Regions from separate parts of the Clostridium sp. BJN0013 genome, predicted to be linked through region 3. Evidence: riboswitches for the same ligand, from Rfam matches in the RefSeq annotation. Region 3 holds a riboswitch; each other region holds the start of a gene.
The links. A riboswitch is a leader RNA that binds a small molecule or an ion and turns the genes downstream of it on or off. The one in region 3 is predicted to bind cyclic di-GMP.

Region 1: another riboswitch for cyclic di-GMP. It lies ahead of AB3K27_RS07095 (3-oxoacyl-[acyl-carrier-protein] synthase III C-terminal domain-containing protein); the one in region 3 lies ahead of AB3K27_RS06125 (A24 family peptidase).
Region 2: another riboswitch for cyclic di-GMP. It lies ahead of AB3K27_RS19950 (hypothetical protein); the one in region 3 lies ahead of AB3K27_RS06125 (A24 family peptidase).

What each region holds. Positions count from the first base shown of each region.
Region 1 is NZ_CP162495.1:1,376,699-1,384,607, reverse strand. It holds partial or broken gene AB3K27_RS07110 (response regulator) at 185-400, opposite strand; partial or broken gene AB3K27_RS07105 (IS5 family transposase) at 616-1,340, opposite strand; gene AB3K27_RS07100 (pyridoxamine 5'-phosphate oxidase family protein) at 1,559-1,954, shown strand; cyclic di-GMP riboswitch class I at 2,386-2,474, shown strand; gene AB3K27_RS07095 (3-oxoacyl-[acyl-carrier-protein] synthase III C-terminal domain-containing protein) at 2,586-3,572, shown strand; gene AB3K27_RS07090 (methyl-accepting chemotaxis protein) at 3,612-5,144, shown strand; partial or broken gene AB3K27_RS07085 (DapH/DapD/GlmU-related protein) at 5,508-5,766, opposite strand; gene AB3K27_RS07080 (alpha/beta fold hydrolase) at 5,875-6,654, opposite strand; partial or broken gene AB3K27_RS07075 (cysteine hydrolase family protein) at 6,714-7,234, opposite strand.
Region 2 is NZ_CP162495.1:3,856,131-3,864,039, forward strand. It holds gene AB3K27_RS19920 (TetR/AcrR family transcriptional regulator) at 43-720, shown strand; gene AB3K27_RS19925 (HlyD family secretion protein) at 738-1,856, shown strand; gene AB3K27_RS19930 (ABC transporter ATP-binding protein) at 1,869-2,666, shown strand; gene AB3K27_RS19935 (ABC transporter permease) at 2,663-3,796, shown strand; gene AB3K27_RS19940 (3-oxoacyl-[acyl-carrier-protein] synthase III C-terminal domain-containing protein) at 3,979-4,524, opposite strand; gene AB3K27_RS19945 (hypothetical protein) at 4,455-4,964, opposite strand; gene AB3K27_RS19950 (hypothetical protein) at 5,032-5,364, opposite strand; cyclic di-GMP riboswitch class I at 5,511-5,600, opposite strand; gene AB3K27_RS19955 (FAD-binding oxidoreductase) at 5,712-7,118, opposite strand; gene AB3K27_RS19960 (electron transfer flavoprotein subunit alpha/FixB family protein) at 7,142-7,909, opposite strand, start outside.
Region 3 is NZ_CP162495.1:1,176,451-1,184,359, forward strand. It holds gene AB3K27_RS06110 (ABC transporter ATP-binding protein) at 1-675, opposite strand, end outside; gene AB3K27_RS06115 (ABC transporter substrate-binding protein) at 1,028-2,014, opposite strand; SAM riboswitch class I at 2,264-2,365, opposite strand; gene AB3K27_RS06120 (ATP-binding protein) at 2,588-2,950, opposite strand; cyclic di-GMP riboswitch class II at 2,992-3,078, shown strand; gene AB3K27_RS06125 (A24 family peptidase) at 3,132-3,893, shown strand; gene AB3K27_RS06130 (type II secretion system protein) at 4,025-4,534, shown strand; gene AB3K27_RS06135 (GspE/PulE family protein) at 4,610-6,286, shown strand; gene AB3K27_RS06140 (type II secretion system F family protein) at 6,355-6,828, shown strand; gene AB3K27_RS06145 (type II secretion system F family protein) at 6,770-7,378, shown strand; gene AB3K27_RS06150 (hypothetical protein) at 7,394-7,909, shown strand, end outside.

The sequences.
Region 1 (7,909 bases), 200 kb from region 3:
CATTGGTGAGATTTAATTCCAACTTTTTAACCATTACCCTATGCTGACTTTCATCCAAAGTAAGTTCTTTCCAATTTAAACAATTCTCTGTGTATTGTAAATAATTTTTACGTAGTTGAACTTCAATTCGTGCAGCAACTTCTTCACGTGCAAAGGGTTTAACCATATAATCATCCGCACCTAATTTTAGCAAGTTCACCCTGTCTTCAATCATATTTTTTGCAGAAATAACAATAACCGGAACAGATGACTGTTTTCTAATTTCCCTCAGTAATTCCTCCCCAGTTAGTCCTGGCAGCATGATATCCAACAAAATTAGATTAAAGGATTGTTGTTGAAGCCTTAATTGAGCCTCTGTACCAGAAAAACAGCAAGTTGCTTTGTATCCTTGTTCTTTCACAATTAATTCCAATATTTTATTAATATCATTATCATCCTCCACAATCAATATTTCTATTTGTTTCAAATACTTCACCTCATTGTACTACTATCTCTCTAATCTATAATTTTTATTATAAACACCTTCAAGAACCTTTTTCAAAAAGGCTACCTTTATTCTCCATCATATCTACTCTTTTAGTATTAGAGTGTGTCTGAAAACAATGCAACAATAAATTACTTAGATAAAATAAAAATAGCAGCAATATAAACAAAAGCAAGGAAAGAATCAGCAAGCTTGTCATAACGAGTTGCAATTCTTCTAAAATGTTTGATTTTGTTAAAGAAACATTCAACTAAATGACGTTCCTTGTACAGCCACCAGTCACAATTCCATGGTTCTCTTACATTTGATTTTGGTGGAATAGTATATGAGGATTTCTTTGAAGTAATATATTCTCTAATTTCATTTGTGCCATATGCCTTATCTGCCAGGATATTGCTGCCTTCTATATCAACGTTGGAAAGAACATCTACGGCCTGTGTACTGTCGTGTAGATTGCCAGATGATAATTGAAAATGGATTGGATTGCCAAGTCCATCAACAACTGCATGAATTTTTGTTGTATGTCCGCCGCGACTCAGTCCAATATGCTGTTTTGTTTCGCTGTTTACAGCCCCTTTTTAGCACCAGCACTGTGCTGGTGGGCTTTTATACATGTTGAATCAATGCTTAAATTTTCATAATCTGCATCTGAGGTTAACTCTTTAAAAATTGTTAATAAAGTACCATCGTTACGCCACTTACAAAAACGACTGTATACAGTTTTCCATGAACCGAAGCGTTCTGGTAAATCACGCCATGCTGCACCACTTCTTGCAATCCATAGTATGGCATTAAATATAAGTCGGTTGTCTTTTGGAGGTCGTCCTGTTTTTGCTATTGGAATTAAGTTTTTTATTTGATCCCATTATTCATCTGATATTTCATAACGCTTCTGTGACATATTTGCACCCTCCAAGTTTTTTATCTTATTTTACCTAAAACTCGGTTCTTTCGCAATATTTAGTTTTCAGACACACCCTAATTTAATACTAAAATTATGCAAAAATCATACTTGTTATTTTAAATACAAGAGTTAAAATGATTATATCATACAAATTGAAAGGAGTAATTAAAATGAATGAAGTTTATCAATATCTAAAAGATATCGGTACCTATTACCTAGCAACATCTGAAGGCGATCAACCAAGGGTTCGACCTTTTGGTACAATAGCTATCTTTGAAGGAAATCTTTACATTCAGACTGGAAACGTCAAAAAGGTATTTGCACAAATGAAAAAGAATCCTAAAGTTGAGATCTGTGCTATGGGTAAAGATGGAACTTGGATACGTATTACAGCCACTGCTGTACAGGATGACAGAGTTGAAGCTAGACAACATATGCTTGATGAATATCCAAATCTTAAAAATATGTATGCTGCTGACGATGGAAATTGTGAAGTACTTTACCTAAAAAGTGCAACTGCCACCATATATTCCTTTACAGAAAAACCTAAAACTATTAAGTTTTAAACTTACTTTCAAAATATTGAGCTATTATACATAAACACATCATCTTATGTTATTAGAGTTAAACCAATAAGATTGTGTAATGGTTCTATATAAAGCTAAGGTTATTCATAGACAAATATTTTCTGTTAGTAACCCTAGTCTAATGTTACTATTTCAAGGTAGTTTATTCTCCTCCACCAGATTTATACTCTATCATATTTCTATTCGATTTATCAATTTTGTAACAAATGATTTACTCAGCATCACATACTACAACTAAATTACGAATGAGACAATTTAAATTCTATAAAAAAACAGCCTTTTTTTATCTTATAGTAAAATTATATTTTACTATAAATTACATATTTACACTAATTACGTCATACAAATTACAAAAATAAAATATTTCTATTGAATTTTGTAAAATTTGGGCGTAATATAGTTTATATAAATATTGATAATAGCACACTTATCGAAAGGTAGGGTCGCAAAGCTATGGGTCTTAAGAAAATTATTTTTCTATGATTGCCAGGTTGCCAAAGTTTATCTAACTATAAAAAATCATGTATATTTTGGTGCCTATTATTAATAGTAAATAATGGGCACTTTTAATTTATAAAGTGATAAAGTGCTATTTTAGGGAGGACATAAATTGGGAGTAAAATTAAGTTATATTGATGTATGCCATGGATCAAAAGTTATTTCAAATGATTTTTATCTTGAATACTTTAGAAAACAAGACAAGGATATTAAACACCTACTTGCAGATGTAATGGGAAGAGATAAAAGATATATGCTAGATGATGGTGAGTCAGCCCTTCAACTAACTATAAAGGCAGGAAAATCCGTGTTAAAAAAAGCTAATCTTGAAGGAAAAGACATTGATGCAATTATATATTCCTCCATATTGCCAGAATATATATCACCTGCAACGTCAATTTTAATACATAAAGAATTAAATATGAGTGCTAATGTAATGTGCCTTGATGTCAATGCAAATTGTGCAGGTATGGCTGTTGCCCTTGAAAATATGTCAAATTATCTTATGTCATCAAAACGTGCAAAAAGAGTTCTTATAATTGGCTGCGATGACGATAATGCTATTATAAATCATGATAATGAGCTATGTTATGGTAATTACGGTTATGCAGCATGCGCAATGATTTTAGAAAAGGTTGATGAGGACTGTGGCTTAATTGATAATGAATATTATGTGAACACAGATATAGTGGACAAGGTTCTTTATCCAAGCCGTGGGTTTTCAAGTTTTTTGAAATCAAAAAATTTGGATGAACTTTATCTTAAGTGGCTTCCTTTTAGCAGTGAGAAGTTTATTTCAAATGCTGTTAGAATTATGGAAAAAATGATTAAACGAAATGGAATTACAAAGGATGATATAAGTATGTTCTGTTTTTCACAGCTTGCAGTTAAAAATATATATAAAATAAGAGAAGCTATGGATATATCTGAGGAAAAAAGCTTGTATATTGGAGATAAATATGGATACACAGGTACAAGCAGTCCCTTCATAGCACTTTATGAAGCAATAGAAAAAGGTAAGGTAAAAAGAGGAGACTATATAATGATTTGGACATTTGCTGCAGGATCACAAGGCATAGTTATATTATTCAAATATTAAACAAGATTTTAAATAAAAATTATATAATGGGGGTACTAAATGGAATATAAAGAAAGTTTTCAAAAAATCTTTAATAAGAAGTCTTTAAAAATAGTTCTAATAATTTACATGGTATGTTGCATTATGTCTTTTATATGTTTTTCTGTTATGAAATTAATTGGTATAAACGACGAAATAACTTCAAATACCTTGATTGTACTTGGAATACTTGTTGCTATTTATGGAGCAGTATTTTATAAGTGCTATAAATGGGTAGTTGCTTGCGACAGTATTGACCCAAAAGCTTTAAATGTAACTAAAATCTTAGTTTTAACAATAACGTATTTTCAATATTTATATCTTAATTTTACTATGCATTTGAATTCTGTGTGGTTAATAGTTATCTTTTTTGTTATCCTCGGAGCTCTGTTTTTCGATCTTAAAATGATAATAGCTTCAGTAGTATTAAGTGCTTTATGTATTGTAATAGTATTTATTCATAATCCATCTATTCTTAAGTATGAAAAATTGGCAAGTGCAGAAATATATATGACTATGGTTACTGTGGTTATTACTTTTGTACTTCTTTTTATAATGGTCTACATGGCATCAAAGCTCTTGAAATCAATTAGTGAAAAAGAAGCTGAAATTAGAGAAGAAAATGAAAAATTGCTTAAGTTATTTAAAAGAATATCTGAGATTTCAAATACTGTCTTATCATCTAGTGAAAATTTAAGTGCTGCTATTGCAGAACAGACAAGTTCTCTTGTTGAAGTTTCAGATGCAACAAGCCTCGCATCTCAGAATTCAGATGAAATGCTTGATAAATCAAATAACAATGAAGATATACTCCATACTTTGTTAAATACTAATGAAGTTGTTGTTGATAAGATTAAAGACAGCAAAAATAAAATAAATAATCTTATAGGAATTACAGAAGATAATCAAAAATCATTGAATGATACTCTTTCAATTATTTCAAATATAAAAGATGAAATAGCAAATACATTTGAGTCAACTAAAGATCTTGAAGAGAAATCTGCTAAAGTTGATGAAATATTGAATCTTATCGGAAATATATCTGAGCAAACTAATCTTCTTGCTTTAAATGCTTCAATCGAGGCAGCAAGAGCAGGTGAATATGGTAAAGGTTTTGCAGTAGTAGCGGATGAAATTAGAAAACTTTCTGAAGACACAAAACAATCTTTGGATCAGGCAAGTACAATAGTAAGTAAATTAAAGAATAAGATTAACATAGTACAGGATCAGATGAAGGGCAATAACAAAAAATCTCAGGAAGGAAACAGCATTATAAATCAAACTGTAAGTAGAATAAATGATATGAATAATCATTTAAAATCATTTAGCAGCAATATCATTGATATAAATGAAGCATCCAATACTTTATTTTTACAAACTAAAAATGCTGTTAAATTCAATAAAGAAATATCAAATATAACTAAAAACACAATATTACAATATCACACTGTAGCTGAAACAATTTCTCAAAATGCTTCTACATGTGAAGAAATTGAAGCAAATATAAATGAGCTTAAAAATATAGCCGAAGATATGAATAAACTTGTAAAATAGAAAAGAGCCTTTAAAAAATTTTGTGTAAAGTGAACAAAAGCTACTCTTTCAAGGCAATAATTTTAGATAACAAATTTACAATTATTAACATGAAGGAGTGTTTTTTTATGTGGAATATTTCTAAAGAAGTTTTAAAGAAATTACTCCTCCACTTATTTCATCCTTTATTTTAAACTTTAAATTTTTATCACCGACAATCAGAGTCAAATATTCCTTGTCATCTATAAAATATTTACTTCCCATCTTTCCCATTATATTGTAGGTGCGTATAAATACCTCTCCATTTTGCAATTGTACCTTGCTTTTACCAAAATGAGAAGCTATATTATTGTAATCCGAATTGGACATAATAGACATAATATAAGTAACCACTGAGTTTGCTGCAACAATTGCCCCATCACCTATATGAATTCCAGGCATAATAGTAACATTTTGTCCTATCCAAACATCATTACCAATAACAGCATCACCCTTAATTGGCAAATCCTCAAACGTGTTTTTCAAAGTTTTCTGGTCCACTAAGATCATCATAGTAAGTATAATCTCCAATAATAATATTGGGACGAGTAATTACGTTTTTAATATAACAAACACTCTCTATTACTTCATTTGGATATATCACATTTGGGTTTGGACCTTATTGTAAATTTTTACTCATTAGAAACACCGTCCTTATCAATACGAAATAAAATAGATTATATTCCACTCGTAATTGACCAATTTCTAAAGTCTACAATCCTCGTGCATAAAGAATACCTTTTTTTATTGCTTCTGCTAATCCCTTCGGATTTTCCCAAGCCATAGAATGTCCTGCTGATTTTACAATTTCAATATTTATCATGTGCTTCTCCAACTCAGTTTGGTCATCGTCCGGCAAAGATTTTTCACCAAAAATGAATGTTCTTTTACATGGCAACGAATATAATATTTCACGCCATGACGGCTCCGCTCCAGCAACCGCTGACTTTGAAATTCTACTAATTGCTGTGGAAGAACAAACTGATAATGCGGATGCCCATATAGAATTTTCACTAGAATTTTCATTGACAACTTCATCAAATATTCCATTTACAAAATCTTCTTCTTTATAGGTTTCAAATTCATAACTTGATGAACCCTGGCTACTTTTATCCAAATTAGCTTCACTAAGAATAATTGTTTCAATATTCTCTTTACATCTATTAGCAAGTTCAAGTGCAATAGCCCCACCTAAACTATGTGCAAAAATAATAAGCCTATAAAGCTTTAGGTCTTGTACAAAATTATACAAATATTTCGCATGTTCTTTTACAGTATATAAATAATTGTCTGGTTTATCACTAAACCCACTGCCAAGCAAATCTATTAATATTCGTCTGTGATTTATTAAACAAGTTTGTGATGCTACTTCAGGATAATCAAATGAGCCAGCACAACCCAATCCATGAATAAATAATATTGGCGTGTCTTTACCAGGTAAATCATGATACCTAATCTTGTTGTTCATGTTATCTACTATGTATTCTTTCATAAAAATCCTCCTTGTTAAATATAAATACTTAAAATCTTTTTACTCAAATTGGAATTTAACTATTTCATTCTTTTAATCGTTTCATCCAATGAAATACATTCTGCATATCTGCCATTCCACATAAATTCATTGTAATATTTATAGCTTTCTTCTGCTGACATAAATTTATTATTAACTGTTGCATTTGCATATGCTGGAACTATAATATTAAATCCATGTTCAAATCCGCATTTTATAGTAGCATCAATACAATAATCTGTTTGAAGTCCTATAATGATTATATCTTTTTCACCCTTATCTATTAAATATTCTAATAATCCTGTTTCTTTAAAAGCACTATTGACCTTTTTATCAAATATCTTTTCATCATTCATCGGTTGAAACTTTTCATATATTTCAAAACCATCAGTTCCTTTTGTTAATTTATTTCCTATTCCACCATCATGACGCACATATATTACTTCAATATTGTTTACCTAGCCTCATGTATTATTTTCTTAACATTAGATACAAACATATCAAATTTATATAATTTTTCATTGGTTATTAACTTTTGTGTATCAACTACTAATAAAACCATTTTAATCTCCTCCCAAATTACTATTTAACTGTAAAATTATATAAACGGTCTTTACTTAACAGTTGGTTATTTTTTTGAATTAATTTATAAATAAATTATATCATTTTTTTTCATAATGTCCTGAACCTCCGAATAACTTTTCTTTACAAATTTATATAGATAATATAGGATAAATAGCAGCATTAGCTATGCTTTCAAATGTATCTTTCCTTCCAGTTTGCCTATGATTGTATATATTTTTGAAATATTCCTCAATTTCCTGAAACACTTCCCTATCTATTTATGACTTATCCTTTAACAGCTCAATATCTTTCAGTGTTTTGATAATTTTCATGTTACCATCCTCCAAATATAAAAAATAAAGCATTTCCTGATCCGACTCTACATCAACAAATGCTTTTATATTTCTATAATATATATTTTTAAAGAAACAGATAATACCAGCTATAGGATTAAAACATCATACATGCTATAATTTACTAGTACAATTAAATAGGTTGCCTGTGGGCTACTGGTATCGCCCATCCCTTTTTGAAGGGAGGTGATACAAATGAGTAACAGCATTTTAATGTTACTATTTCAAAGTGGTTTATTCTTAATATCACTATTAACATTAATAGTTTTACTTATAGAAAAAATAGTAGCTCCTACCGGCAAGTGGCTGCTACTATTTTT
Region 2 (7,909 bases), 1.4 Mb from region 3:
TGTAAGTGAGTACTTACTCATTTATTTACATGGAGGTATAATATGAATTTTTCAGATGACAATTATGAAAAACTTTTTGAAGATTTTTTAAATGATAACAATTTAAGCGATAAAGAATTCACAGAAAGACAATGGCAAATTCTCAATGCGGCTATTAAAGTATTTTCTCAAAATGGCTATGGAAACAGCAGAACCAGTGAGATTGCAAGAGAGGCATCTGTGGCTGAAGGAACAATATTTAGATATTACAAGACAAAAAAAGATCTACTTATGGGACTTATAATTCCTTTTGCCACAAAATTTATGAAACCACTTGTACTGGAATCTGCAATAAAAATAATGGAAAGCAGTGAGGATAAACCCATAGGTGAAGTTTTAAAAGAACTTATGGCAGATAGAATAGAACTTGTGAAAAAAAATCTTCCACTGATTAAAACTGTTCTAGTGGAGGCATCCTATCATCCGGAACTTTTAAGTGTACTTAAAGAACAAATAATATCTAAAGCTTTTCCTGTAGTTGAAAAATTTATAAATGAATATGTTAAGAAAAATGAGCTACGGAATATTGATTCTTCTTTGATATTACGAAGTATAGTAAGCATTATAGGAGGTTACATATTCTTGAGTAGTGTTTTTCCTGAATATTTTGCAGGAGAAGGAGACAAAAAAGAAATAGATAAATTAATGGATATTTTGCTCAATGGTATTAAACAAAAATAAGAAGGGGAGGCAGGTCCGTGAAAAACAAATTAAAAAACATGAAACCAGTTATTATTTTTACTGTAATTTTAATAGGCCTATCAACATTTTTTATTATTAAAAATACTATGGATAAAAGCTCCAATGAATTTCAGTTTTCAGGCACTGTAGAAGCAGATGAATTAAATGCCAGTAGCGAAATATCAGGGAAAATAAAGGATATCAAAGTGGAAGAAGGTACTAAAGTTAAATCTGGAGATATAATAGCAGTACTAGATTCAGATGAAAATACAATTAATGTGAATCAGGCTAATATTTCACTTGAAAATGCAGAAAATGAACTGGGGAAAGTCAACGACGGCACCAGAGTCGAAGAAATAAATGCACAAAAAGAGCTGGTAAAACAAAGCGAATCTCTGGTAACACAAGGGGAAGCTGCCCTTGAAACTTCCCAGAATAATCTTAATAACGCCCAGACTAACTATGATTATAAGAAGAAAATATATGATGACCATTTAACTCTTAATGAAAAAGGATATGAATCTAATGAAAGTTTAGACAAATACAAAAATGATTTGGATAATGCCCAAACAGCCCTAAATAATGCAAAAAGTGCCTTATCATCTGCAAATGCTCAGCTTAAAAGCTATAAAGCCCAACTGGCAGCTGCCACTGATAAACTTACTCTTTTAGTTAATAGTGCTACAGCCAGAGATGAGGCCACAGCCAAGTATGGTATTGATCAAGCTGAGCAGAATATAGCACTATCTAAAATTGCTTTGGAGAAAAGTAATATAAAAGCTTCATCAGATGGAATTGTAGAAACAGTTAATTTTAAAAAAGGAGAATATGTATCTTTAGGTTCCCCAATTATAACCCTCCTTGACAGCAATAATATGTATATAAAAATATATGTTCCTGAAAAAATACTTCCATATGTAAAACTTAACAAAAAAGTTACTATGAAAAGTGACTTTATAAAAGATAAAGTTATAAAGGGAAAAGTATGCTATATATCCAAAGAAGCAGAATTTACACCTATGAATATTGTGACCAAGGAAGATAGAATGAAACTTGTATATGAAGTAAAAATAAAAATATCAGATAATCTCGAGGCTGTGAAATCAGGCATGCTTTTAGATGTTACTCTGAAATAAAGGAGAATTACTATGGATTATGCAATTTCTATCAACAATCTTACAAAAAAATTTGGGGATTTTACAGCTGTGGATAATCTGTCCTTTTGTATTCCAAAGGGAAAAATATTTGGTCTTTTGGGTCCAAATGGCTCTGGAAAATCCACAACTATAAGGATGATATGTGGGGTTTTAAAACCTACTTCAGGAGAAGGTTCAGTTTTAGGATATGATCTTATTAAAGATTCTGAAAAGATAAAACAGAATATAGGATATATGTCTCAAAAATTCAGCCTTTATGAAGATCTTACCGTAGAGGAAAATCTAGATTTTTATGGAAACATATATATGCTCCCCAGAGAAAAGCTTGATATAAGAAAAAAAGAACTTATTCACATGGCAAATCTTACAGGAAAAGAAAAAAACCTGGCAGGAACACTTTCCGGGGGATGGAAACAGAGATTGGCACTAGGATGTTCCCTAATACACAACCCCAGCCTGTTAATTTTAGATGAACCCACTGCAGGAGTGGACCCGGTTTCAAGAAGAGAATTCTGGTATACAATAAGTAATCTGGTATCAGATGGAATCACCGTACTAGTAACCACCCATTACATGGATGAAGCCTCTATCTGCGATATAATAGGTTTTATATTTAACAGTAAACTTATAACCATAGATACCCCTGAAAATTTATACAAAAAAAATAATATAGAAAACTTAGAGGATATATTTATTAAATACGTTAAAGAACTTTCAAATAGAGAAGTAGTGTCCTCCTTTACCCAATTGAAACAAATAAAAAATGAAAAAGGAGGGCATAAAAATTGAAACTTAAAAGACTAATCACAGTTACAAAAAAGGAATTTATCCATATAAAAAGAGATAAACCAAGCCTTATTATAGCCCTTATAATGCCAATAATGATGCTGCTTTTATTTGGATTTGCAGCAAATACAGATGTAAATAACGTAAATCTCATGATATATGACGGCAGTAAAACTTTAGAAAGCAGACAACTTGTAAATGCATTTATAAATTCATATTATTTCAAACTTTATGGTTCCGCAGATTCATATAATGAGGTAGAAAAATATATTGACATGGGAAAAGTAAAAGTAGGAATTGTAATACCATCTGACTATTCTAAGAAATTAAATAGAAATGAAACAGCCAGTGTTCAAGTGTTGGTAGATGGCTCTGATCCTACTATAGCAAGAACTGCCATGTCTTATTCCATGCTTATAGGAAATAACTATTCCACTAAAATAAAAAAAGTAGAACTAAAAAAATCTGAAAGTAATATACCAACAAGTGCAGGAATAAATATAAAACCTCTACTACTTTATAACCCTACCCTGGAAAGCAGTAAATTCAACGTACCTGGTGTTATGGGATTAATTCTTCAAAACATCACCATTATATTGACTTCCTTTGCAATGGTACGTGAACGTGAAAAAGGTACTATTGAACAGCTTATTATGACACCTATTACTCCCTTTGAACTCATAATGGGGAAATTGGTGCCATACACAATAATTGGCTTTTTAAATATGGTGACTGTATTGATTTTAGGTAATTTGCTGTTTGGTATAGTTATAAAAGGAAGTGTGATACTATTTATGGTACTTGGAACCTTATTTTTAATATGCTCTCTAGCCATAGGTATGTTTATTTCTACTGTTGCCAAAACTCAACTACAGGCAATGCAGGCTTCTTTGGCACTTTTACTTCCAAGTGTGCTGCTGTCGGGGTTCATGTTCCCAAGAGAAGCCATGCCTAAAATAATCTATCTCATAAGCTGTGCTCTGCCACTAACTTATTTTCTTCAAATTCTAAGGGCTATAATAGTAAAAGGAGTGAGTTTGTCATATATTATAGGTCCCATAGTATCTTTAAGCCTGTTAATTATTATAATTATAGGTTTAACAATGATTAAGTTCAATAAGACATTAGAATAGTAGTACATCATTTTTATACCCAAACTGCTACTGCCAACATTTTTACATTCTTCAAAGTTGAGATATCCACATTGCTACGTTCCTTTAAAATTCTTTAAAATTCTTCTAGGATTCAGATAAAAAATATTATCTATAGTAAACTCTACCTGAATCTTAGAAGAATTTAATAAATTTATATATTTTTAATATTTATAAAGCATAACTATACTTTGAGAACCGCTGCCAATGGTCCAGAACACTACATAATCTCCTCTTTTAACTTTTCCTTGTTCTATAGCTTCATATAATGCTATAAAAGGACTGCTTGTACTAGTATATCCATATCTATCTCCTACGTAGATACTCTTGTCCTCATCTATATTCATAAGCTCCCTTATATGCTCTATATTTGCAAATGCAAATTGTGAAAAACAAAACATACTAATATTATCTTCTGTTAATCCTTTCTTCTTTAACATTCTAGTCATAATTTCAGCTGCAGGATAAACGCATGCCCCTCCATCAAAAGGAAGCCATTTGAAACGAAATTCATCTACATTTTTTGATTTAAAAAAACTGGAAAATCCATTCCGTGGACACATAATATTTTCACTTTCTTCTGTGTTTATATAATATTCCGCATCAAGTATCCCACAATTTTCATTTACTTTTTCTAGAACTACTGCACAAGCAGCATGTCCATAATTGCCATAACAAAGTTCATTATTAGGAGCAACCAAGGAATGCATATCATCATAACCCACAACAAGGCTTTTTTTGCTCGATTTGATGCTATTAAATAATTTGATGCGAGTTCCAGAGCAACCGTCATACCAGCACAATTGGCATTCATATCAAAACACATTACATTTCTTCCTGCATTTAACTCTTTATGTAATAAAATTGACATTGAAGGTGCAATATATTCCGACAATATAGAGGAACATATTATCATATCTATGTCATTACCGGTCAAGTTTGCCTTGACTAATACAGATTTTGATACTTTTAGAGCTAAAGATAAAGTTGTTTCATCATCGTCAAACATAAATCTTTTATCCCTACCCATTATATCCTCTAACAAATGATTTACATGTTTACCTTGCTTCTCGAAGTGCTTTAAATAAAAATCATTTGAAACAACTTTAGAACCATGACAGATATCAATACAATTCAATTTTACACCCATATTAGCCCTCCTTAAACAACAAAAATAATAAGTTTATAAGATTCCACCTAATTTCCTCTATAGGCTATTATACTATCTCCACATCAAGTCCTGAATTTCTGGCTATTCTTGTAAACTGCATCTTTAAAGTTGCATTGTTTCCCGCATTTATGATAACTTTCTTGAAATTCAAATCTTTATACATCTTAAAGCAGCTTTCCAACATCGGCACCATATCCCGGGTAGAAACCTTTAATTCTTTGCAATCAAAAGATAAAATGTACTGAGAAGGTTGTATAGTAGATACTATTTTTTGGAATTCTTCCATAAAACTTTCAGCATCTTTCTCTTCATACATACCCCATACTTTTACATCCAATTCTTTTTTTCCCTTGTCCAAATTAATTTCATGTTTTTTCATAATTTAATACACCTGTCCTTTCATTTATTTAAATTTATTATTAGTATTAATAATAATTATCATCCTGATCAAAAATTAAAAGGTGCCTATATAGCATAGGCACCAAAAAAGTATAAATACACATATTAAAGTCTTATAATTATAATTTTGGCAACCTGGCAATCATAGAAAAATAACTTTTCTTTAGACCCATAGCTTTGCGACCTTATTTTTCAATAAGTGTGCTATTATCAATATATATTCATAATTTTACATGTAATTTTTAGAATTTTCAAGAATAATATCTAAACTTTACCTTAATTTTTTCATTTTTTAAAAGATTATTCATTATTTAATTAAACTTTTCTTCAATCCACCATATCTCCTTGATTTAAAATGCCATTTGGATCAAATACTTTCTTAATTCCTTCCATAATTTCAATTTCCTTTTTACTGAATTGAAGAGGCATATGTTTTTTTCTCAGTTTTCCAGTTCCATGTTCTGCAGTTATTGTTCCTCCATATTTTATAGCAGTTTTATATATGGCTTCTTTAAGTTCTTCATAATTAGCAGGTAGCTTCCCATTATCACCCATAATAAAATTATGAATATTTCCATCTCCTATATGTCCAAGAGAAACAATTTTATTGTCATATTCTTTAGTTAATCTTTTTACATCATCAAAAAAATCAGGTACAGATGAAGGTGGTACAGCTACATCCATAATATCTGCTATATTATTTTTGTAGGGACCATATGCATTACTTCTTATCTCCAAAAGATGTCTCTGCTCTTTTTCAGTTTCTGCTATAATGCTGTCTACAGAGTTATGTCTCTCACATATTTCTACTAATTTTTCACTATTTGAATATAAATCCTCTTCACTGGCATAATCAAGTATAAACATTAAATCTACTGAACCTTTAACTGCGGGCCACTTAGTTCCAAGCTGCTTGGCTGATTCTTCACATATGATCCTGTCCATATACTCAATAGCAAGAGGTGTAATTCCCTCCTGTAGTATTTCAGGTACTGCATCACAAGCTTCTCTCTGGCTATTGAATGAAACCAGTAATGTTCCATTATATTTACTTGCAGCATATAATCTCAATGTAACTTTTGTAATAACTCCAAGGGTTCCTTCTCCGCCTATCATAAGTTGAAGCAAATCATAACCCATATTATTCTTTAATAACTTTCCACCCAGTGTAACTATTTCTCCTGTAGCAAGAACCACTTCCAATGCCTTAACATGATTTCTCATGATTCCATGTTTTACTGCCCTGGTGCCTCCAGCATTTGCTGCCACCATCCCTCCAACTTGTGCTCCTTCATCTCCTGGATGCACTGGAAAAAACAGCTTACCATTTTTACTTAATACTTCTAATAGTTGTGCCAGTGTTGCTCCAGCTTCCAGCGTAATCATAATATTCTTTTCATCAAATTCCACAACTTTGTTTAATCTTTCTATGGATAAAATAATACTTGGCTGCGTGGGTATGGCTCCTGCAACTACTCCTGTTCCGCCACCTCTAACTACTACAGGCAATAATTCCTTGTTTGCATATTTTAATATTTTTGATATTTCCTCTGGGGACGCCGGTTTTACCACCACACAATCTTTACATGCTTCAGGACGAAGTAAAGATTCAGTTTCATCATAAAGATACCTCTGCATCTTAGATAAATCACTTGTAACCCAATCTTCTCCTACAATTGCTTTTAAATTTTCAACTACCTTCTCGGGTGAATTTTTAATTAAATCTGTATTCATTTTTATCCCTTCTTTTTTATTATTTAACAATTTATAGTTTCTAAACTGCTTTCTTTTATTTTAGTGATCAAATCAGGTATTACCTTATACATATCATCAACTATTCCATAGTCTGCTATATTAAATATAGGAGCTGAAGGATCTGTATTGATTGCAACAATAAAACCCGATTCTTTCATTCCTGCAAGGTGCTGTGGTGCTCCTGAAATTCCACAAGCTATATATAATTTAGGTTTTACCCTGTTGCCGCTGTATCCTACTTGAAAATCTTTGGATATAAAACCTTCTTCAACTATTTCCCTGCTGGCTCCAACTACACCTCCTAATAGATCGGCTAACTCCTTTAACATAGCCATATCTTCTGCCTTTTTCAATCCTTTGCCAGCTGCCACTACTACATTTGCATCAGATATATTAATTTCCTGGGATCTAATGTGTGTTATCACTTTTACCAGTTCATTTTCAGGTCTTAAAGCCTCTACCTTTAAAATATCTCCCTGTCTTTTATCATCCCTTATACCCTCGTCAAATTCTTTATATCTCACTGTAGCCATCTGGGGATATGTGTATGTTTTTATATGGGCTAGTATATTTTCGCTAAAAGCAGGTCTTATCTGAACCAATTTTCCATCTTCATCAATTTCAAGACCTGTACAATCTGCTGTAAGCCCCGTATTTAAGGATGCTGCCAATCTAGGAGCTAGTGATCTTCCAAGGGTAGTGGCACCAATCAGAAAAATTTCAGGTTTGATATCTTCAATTAAATTCTTCAGGTTAATTGTATAGGTTAC
Region 3 (7,909 bases):
ATTAACATTTAGTGTTTTTACTATTCTACCGGGATTTGATCCCATTATAATAATTTCATTAGATAAATATATAGCCTCATCCACACTATGGGTTACAAAGATAATGGTTTTTTTAGTCTTTTCCCATATGCCTAGTAACTCCTGCTGTAAAATTTCTCTGGTTTGTGCATCTAATGCTGAAAATGGTTCGTCCATTAAAAGTACCTTGGGATCATAGGCAAGGCCTCTTGCTATAGCCACTCTTTGTCTCATACCTCCTGATAATTGACCAGGATAATATTTTTCATATTTAGAAAGTCCTACTAAATGTATAAACTTTTTTGCCAACTCTTTTCTCTTTTTTTTAGGTACTTTATTTATTTCAAGGCCAAGTTCTACATTTTGCAATACAGTTCTCCATGGAAGAAGTGCATATCCTTGAAATACCATACCTCTGTCACTTCCGGGCCCCTTTACTTCATTTGAATCAACTAAAACATTTCCTTTAGTAGGATTCACTAATCCCCCTATAATATTAAGTAATATGGACTTCCCGCATCCACTGGGTCCAACTATACATACAAATTGCCCTTCTTCGATATCAAGATTTATATCTTCCAATACTTTAATATTAATTTTTTTATTATTAGGGTGTTTATAAAATTGTTCAATATTTTTTACCGATATTTTATTCAAAATTTCCATCTCCTTATAACAAACTAACTAATGAGTTCTTATTTATAGGCAGCTATTTTTGATTAAGTGTAAGCATAGTAAACATTAACGTGATATTTACTATGCTTACGGAAGGATATAATAATTTTTTATTCAATATTTTATTGTTACATATTTATCCGAAGGCTACCATTGCTAACACCCCCATCTTATTCAAGTGGGGGATAAGCACTGCTATGCCCCTGGATAAGTTCTTCCCCTAAAGGATAACGTATTCTAAGTGCTAAAGACACTAAGAATACTGTTAATAAGGTTCAGATGGAGAAAAGTAATCCTTATAGGCAAACTCCACCTGAACCTAAGAATCACTTGATTATTGGGATTTACTGTAGGGATTAAATTCATTTGTATATAAGTCGTTAACCTTAACTTTATCTGATTTTAATTTGCCATTTTTCTCTAAATAATCCACCCACCATTTTACTGACTTTTGTGGAATGATTTGGTGTTCATAATAATTCCATGCTTCAACATCATCCACCTTAATTCCCAATTTATTAGCTATAATTTGTTTCCCTTCACTTTCATGATTTTTGGACCAATCTGCTGCTTTAGCTACTGCAGTTACGAATCCTTTTACTGCCTGGGGGTTCTTTTTAATAAAACCTTCGTTTGTAAAATATGGACACATACCACTTATACCATCCTCTAAAGCATAATCATTAACTAATTCTTTTAAATTCGGATTTTTAAGAGCTTTTTTAGTATATGGAGCATGTACAATTGCAATATCTACTAAATGTTGCTCTACAGCTTGTTCTTGTTGAGAATCCGGTAACACAACGAAGTTTACATTATTAGGATCAATATTTTCCTTTCTTAAAAATTCTCTTGTAACAAATTCTGAACATGCTCCAAATGAGTTTATTGCAACTTTTTTGCCAGCAATATCTTTAATACTATTTATGCCACTATCTTTTCTAACTATATATCTCATATGAGGATAATTAGCTAATGATTGAGTTCCTGCTGCAACTATTTTAAGATTTGAACCTTGAGCATTAGCCATTGCAACTAAAGGAGTATGTCTTAATCCAAAGTCAATACTTCCTGATGCAACTGATGGAACAATTTGAGCTGCTGGTATTTCTCCCACATATTTAATTTTTATTCCCTGTTCTTTAAAATATCCCTTTGAATCAGCAATATACACTGCATCATACCATTGAGTATTGGGATATTTTATTATGATTTCTTTTGAATTTGATGTATTTTTGCTGTTAGTGTTATTTGACTTAGAACATCCAACTGTCCCTAAAGATAATATTGCCGTTAAGACTAAAATTAATAAATTTTTCATGTTCAATTTTCCTCCCATTATTAAATAACATTAGCATAATTTAATATGGGCATAGCGCTATACTCCATTATGTAAATTTTTACTTGAATTGATTAGTCATAATATTTATGAGTATTTTTAATAAAAATTCACGTAAAAATAAATTTAGTCTCCAGTATTTCTGGTGAACTGAAATGTATTAATATATTTATTTTGTAAAATAAAAAACTTTCTTGTAAAAACGAGATACAAGAAAGTAGATTTTCTCAATTCTCATCTTTCAGGTAATTACCTGTAGGAATTAGCACCTTTAAATAAAATTTAGGTTGCCGGACATCATAGGGCCAGTCCCTCCGTCTCTCTAGATAAGAAATATATTTAATTAGCATTATGATATCAAATAAAATATACTTTGTCAATGAGAAGATGAAAAAGCAGAATGCACACTAAGAAAAAATAAGAACCTAGTAGGATCCACGGTCAGGCTTTAAATGTGGACAGTTATTATAAATAATTTAGTTTCCAATTTGTATATCTATATATAATGAAAGGCTGCCGGTAGATGTAAATAATAGTATTATACATGGACATCTATTATCTGTAATCATGACAGATAATGATCTTATCTGCCGCTTCTGACCAGTTTGTATTTTCTAAATTAATATTACCTTCACTTATAGTTTTATTGAGATCCAGTAAGAATTCTGCCATAAAATTAAATGTACTTCCCTCATTTTCTTTACTTTCAAACCATATATTTCTATTTATAATTTTTACCAGTTCTTTTGATATTAAAAGTCCAAGGCCTGTAGTAGAATGATATTTACTGTGAGGTGGCTGATGGCAAATAAATTTTTTGAAAATTTGATTTTTAACTTCCTCTTTAATGCCCATACCTGTATTTTCTATGGAAAATTCTAAAATTACTTTTTCATTGTTTCCATTATAAACTTCCATAAAACTTATTGAAATTGTATTATTTTTATGGTAAGATTAAACAAATTAAGGGAAACGATGAAATACGCACTTTAATTCGGGCATCCTTGTGTGTATTAGAGTTAGTGATGCAACCGGCCCTGTGTTCATAAATAGCATTTATGAATACGGGGTCTTGTTTTTTAAAAATGGAGAGTGGGTTATGGATATTTATTATGGTATTGTTGTTTTAATTTTTGGGGCTATAGTGGGAAGCTTTTTAAATGTTTGTATATGTAGAATACCTAAAGGTGAGTCCATTGCATATCCACCTTCACATTGTATGAATTGTAATAAAAAAATTAAGGTGTATGACCTAATTCCTATAATAAGTTATGTAGTTTTAAGGGGAAGATGTAGATATTGTGGTAAAAAAATATCTTTCAGATATCCTGTCTTGGAATTTATAACAGCAATATTTTATCTATGTGTTTATATTAAATTTGGTATAAGTATAGAATTTGTAAAATACATAGTATTTATAAGTATTATGATCGTGATAGGAATGATAGATTCTGATACTAAAGATGTTTATTTTAAAACTACAGGAACAGGTATAGCTGCTGGCATAGTATTTTTAGGAATATATTTTTATAGGGGAATGCCTATAAAAACCTACATTTATGGAGGAATATTGGCAGGAGTTTTTTTATCTTTAATTATCCTTATAACTAAAGGTGGCATGGGTTGGGGAGATGTGGAAATTTCAGTGGTATGTGGCCTATTTTTGGGGTTTAAATATACAATAGTTATGTTGTTTATGGCTTTTATTATAGGGGCGGCTGCAGGAGTAATTCTCATCTTGCTGAGAAAGAAGTCTAGAAAGGATTATATTCCCTTTGGACCATTTATGGTTATAGCTTCTGCAATTACAATATTTCTTGGAGAAGGTATTATAAAATGGTACTTATTTAGTTGCTTATAAATGGAAAAATTATTTTTGAGAAGATGTGTTAGTTTAAGGGGTGATGTGATAAAGTTGAATCCAGTGATTCTTAATAATTTAGACAATTTTCTGCTTATTTTTTAATTTTAATTAAGGGGGATAAAGATATTATGGAAGTGATAAAAAAGAAGAGGGGTTTTACACTGATTGAGCTTATGATAGTTCTTGCTATTGTAGCTATACTGGCTGTGGTTTTAGTACCTAAATCCCAGATATTTAAAAATAATTCTAAAAATGCAGGGGTTACAACTAATGTCAATACTGTAAGGGCATATCTGGAAACTAAGGCTAGTAACGTAGGAGGCAATACTACCTATTTAAATAAGGCAGAGTTATTAAACGAATTTAAAGGAGCTTTTGTCACAGGCAATACATCAAATCAGTTATTCAATCCATTTACTAATAAGAATGGTACAGGGAATGCATATGAAGTTATTGATAAGACAAATACTAGTCTTACCGATAATAGTAATGAAAAAACTGTAAAAAGTCATGCAGGACTATCCAATCCTAGCGCTGTCAAAAAAGGAGAAGTTATAGTGGTGGTATATAAAAATGGGTACGGCGTAGTAGGAGCTGATAGTGGCGGAAGTGCCACCCAGGCATTTATAGTTCAATAATTTTAAGGGAGAACATGTTTTGTCGTGTTCTCCCTTGGTATAATAAAACTATTAACGAATATAAGGAGTAGATTTATGTCAAAGATAAAAAAACGTCTGGGAGAAATTCTGGTAGATGCAGGAGTTATAACAGAAAAAATGCTACAAAAAGCCCTTATTTTACAGAAAAGCACAGGCGAAAAGCTTGGTAAAATACTTGTAGACAAGGGTTTTATTACCAATGAACAGATAGTAGATGCTATAAAGCAGCAACTTGGAATACCTCTGGTGAATTTGGATAATATCAATGTAAGGCAGGATATTATAGATATTATACCGGCAGGTATTGCAAAAAAATATGAAGCTATTCCCATAGATATTATGAATGGTTCTCTACTTGTAGCCATGAGTGATCCCCTAAATTATTTTGCTATTGAAGATATAAAGATGGCCACGGGATATAATATTAAAACAGCCATAACTTTAAAAAGCAGTATTCTGGACAACATTGAAAAATATTATGGAAAAAGTAAAGCCCAGGAAGCGGCACAAAATTATAAGAAAAACTTTTTGCCTCAAAAGACTGTAGTGAAAAAAGAAATAATAGACGAAGCGGCTGCTCCAATTATAAAATTTTTGAATACCATAATTGAAAATGCAGTTCTATATAATGCTTCGGATATCCACATAGAACCATATGAAAAGAAAATGAGAGTTAGGTTTAGGGTAGATGGTGCCCTGCGGGAAATTATGAGGACGGATATAGATATGCTTTATCCTGTAATAAGTAGAATAAAGATAATGGCTGGCCTTAACATAGCGGAAAATAGAATGCCACAGGATGGAAAAATTAATTTTAAAGTGAAGGAAAGAGATATAGCCATCAGAATTTCTGTAGTTCCTACGATTTTAGGAGAAAAAATTGTAATGAGATTGTTAGATAAAAGCAATTTTTCCATAGAACTTGAAAAAATTGGTGTAGAAAAAAGTGAATTGACAAAAATAATGAAGATGATATCAAATCCTTATGGTATAATACTGGTATCAGGACCTACTGGAAGTGGCAAAACCACAACTTTATATTCTATGTTAAATGTATTAAATGATGTGACCAAAAATATAATAACCATAGAAGACCCTGTAGAATACAATTTGAAAGGCATAAACCAGATGCAGGTAAATACTAAAATAGGATTTGATTTTTCACATGGTTTGAGAAGTATATTAAGACAAGATCCTGACATAATACTTGTAGGTGAAATAAGGGACAATGAAACTGCAGAAATATCTATAAGGGCTGCACTGACAGGGCATATGGTATTATCAACTATTCACACAAATAATTCAGTGGGAACTATAGGCAGATTACTGGATATGGATATAAAGTCTTTTCTCATATCTTCTACACTGTCAGGGGTAGTGGCACAAAGGCTTGTAAGAAAAATATGTCCAAACTGTGGTGAAGAATATACCAGTGGTGAAAGAGAGATGAGATTATTAGGAGTTGATAGTCCTGTTAAACTGAAAAAGGGCAAAGGGTGCAGTCTGTGTAACGATACCGGCTATAAGGGAAGGATAGGTATATTTGAGGTACTTGAAGTAGATAAGAATGTAAAAAATCTTATAGATATGAATTCTAATGAAAGTGAAATTAATAAAATGGCTCTTGAAAAGGGTATGAATACTCTAAGAAAATCATGTATAAATAAAGTTTTAAATGGAACCACTACCATAGATGAAATGTTAAAGGTCACTTATGGAGAACTTGTTTAGCTTTTAATACCAGATTGCTTTGACGTATTATTTTTAAATACATTGTGGAAATGGTTAGGAATAATATTATGAAAAAATTTGTATGTAAATTTTGGAATGATGAATTTGAAATAATAAAAGAAGAAATAGAAGAGGAAAATGCCAATGCAGTAATTGACATTTTAAAAAATAGAGGTTTAAAAATAATATATGTAAAAGAAAAATTTACTTTGTCTTCATTTGAATTTTTTAATAAAAAGTTTAATGAGGAAATTTTGGCTAATTTTTGCGGAGAGACTGCCATGATTTTGAATTCTGGAGTAAATCTTTTATCAGGACTTGAGATAATGGGAAAACAGACTAAAAAACAAGATATGAAAAGAGTAATTTCAAGAATAATTGAAGGTATAAAAAAAGGAAATACTTTAGCTGAATCTATGAAATCCTGCGAAAAGTTCCCTAAACTACTGATTGATATGGTTATGATTGGAGAAATCAGCGGAAATGTTGATACCATCTCTTATAACTATAGTTGTACTGGGTATTATGAATTTTTTAAATAACAATTATTTATATATAAGTGCAAGTATAATTATTTTAATAATTGTTTTTAAATATATAAGTACTATTCCAAAAGTGGCATACTTTTTGGGCAAAATTGTTTTAAAAATTCCAGTTTTAGGTGATGTGAAAAAAGATTTAATTACTTCCAGGTTTACTAGAAGTATGGGTATATTTTTAAAATCTGCAGTTCCTATTATAACCATAATGGAAAATATAAAGTTTATAGTAGACAATCAGTTTATAATGCAAAAAATAGAAAATGTGGAAGATCAGCTTATGAGCGGCATAAAATTTGCAGATTCCATTGAAAATGAAAAAATATTTGAACCTCTTGTGACACAGATGATAAAAGTAGGGGAAGAAACAGGAAGGCTTGATGAAATGATGTTTAAATTAGCTGATATATATGATGAAAAAGTACAGGTGGGTATTAACAGATTTATGTCCCTGGTTGAACCTGTTTTAACTTTAATTATAGGTATAGTTGTAGGATTGGCTATACTTGGTATGGCATTACCTATAATGAAGATTACACAGGAAATGAAATAAAATGGAGGTAACTAGATGTTTTCCAAAATTTTGTTTAGTTTCAAAGAAAATTATGCTGATGTAGCTGTTATATCAAAGAGGATAAACAAAATAAAGATAAAAAAGGTGGCAAAAATAGAACAAAACAGTGAAAATATCTCTGGAGGAGAGCCTTATGCTGATGAATATAATTTAAATAAAATTAAAAACATTAGAGAAAAATTTAAAATTAGAAATAAGACTGTAGGTATAATTTTAAATTGGGATAATATTGTTACAAGAGTTATAGATGTACCACTGATGAATAAAAAAGATTTAAAAAACTTTATAGAAAATAATATAGAAGAATATTTTGCAGTTAGTATGAATGAGTACTGCAGTGATTATGAAGTTGTGTATATAGATAAAGAACATAAAAAAGGCAAAATGTCTATCATGTTAACAGTTGTGCCCCGGATAAAATTAAAAAAAATAATGGAGTTTGTAAAATATTGCGGACTGATTCCAGGGTCTATAGGAATATATCCCGACTATATATCAAATTTATTTTTA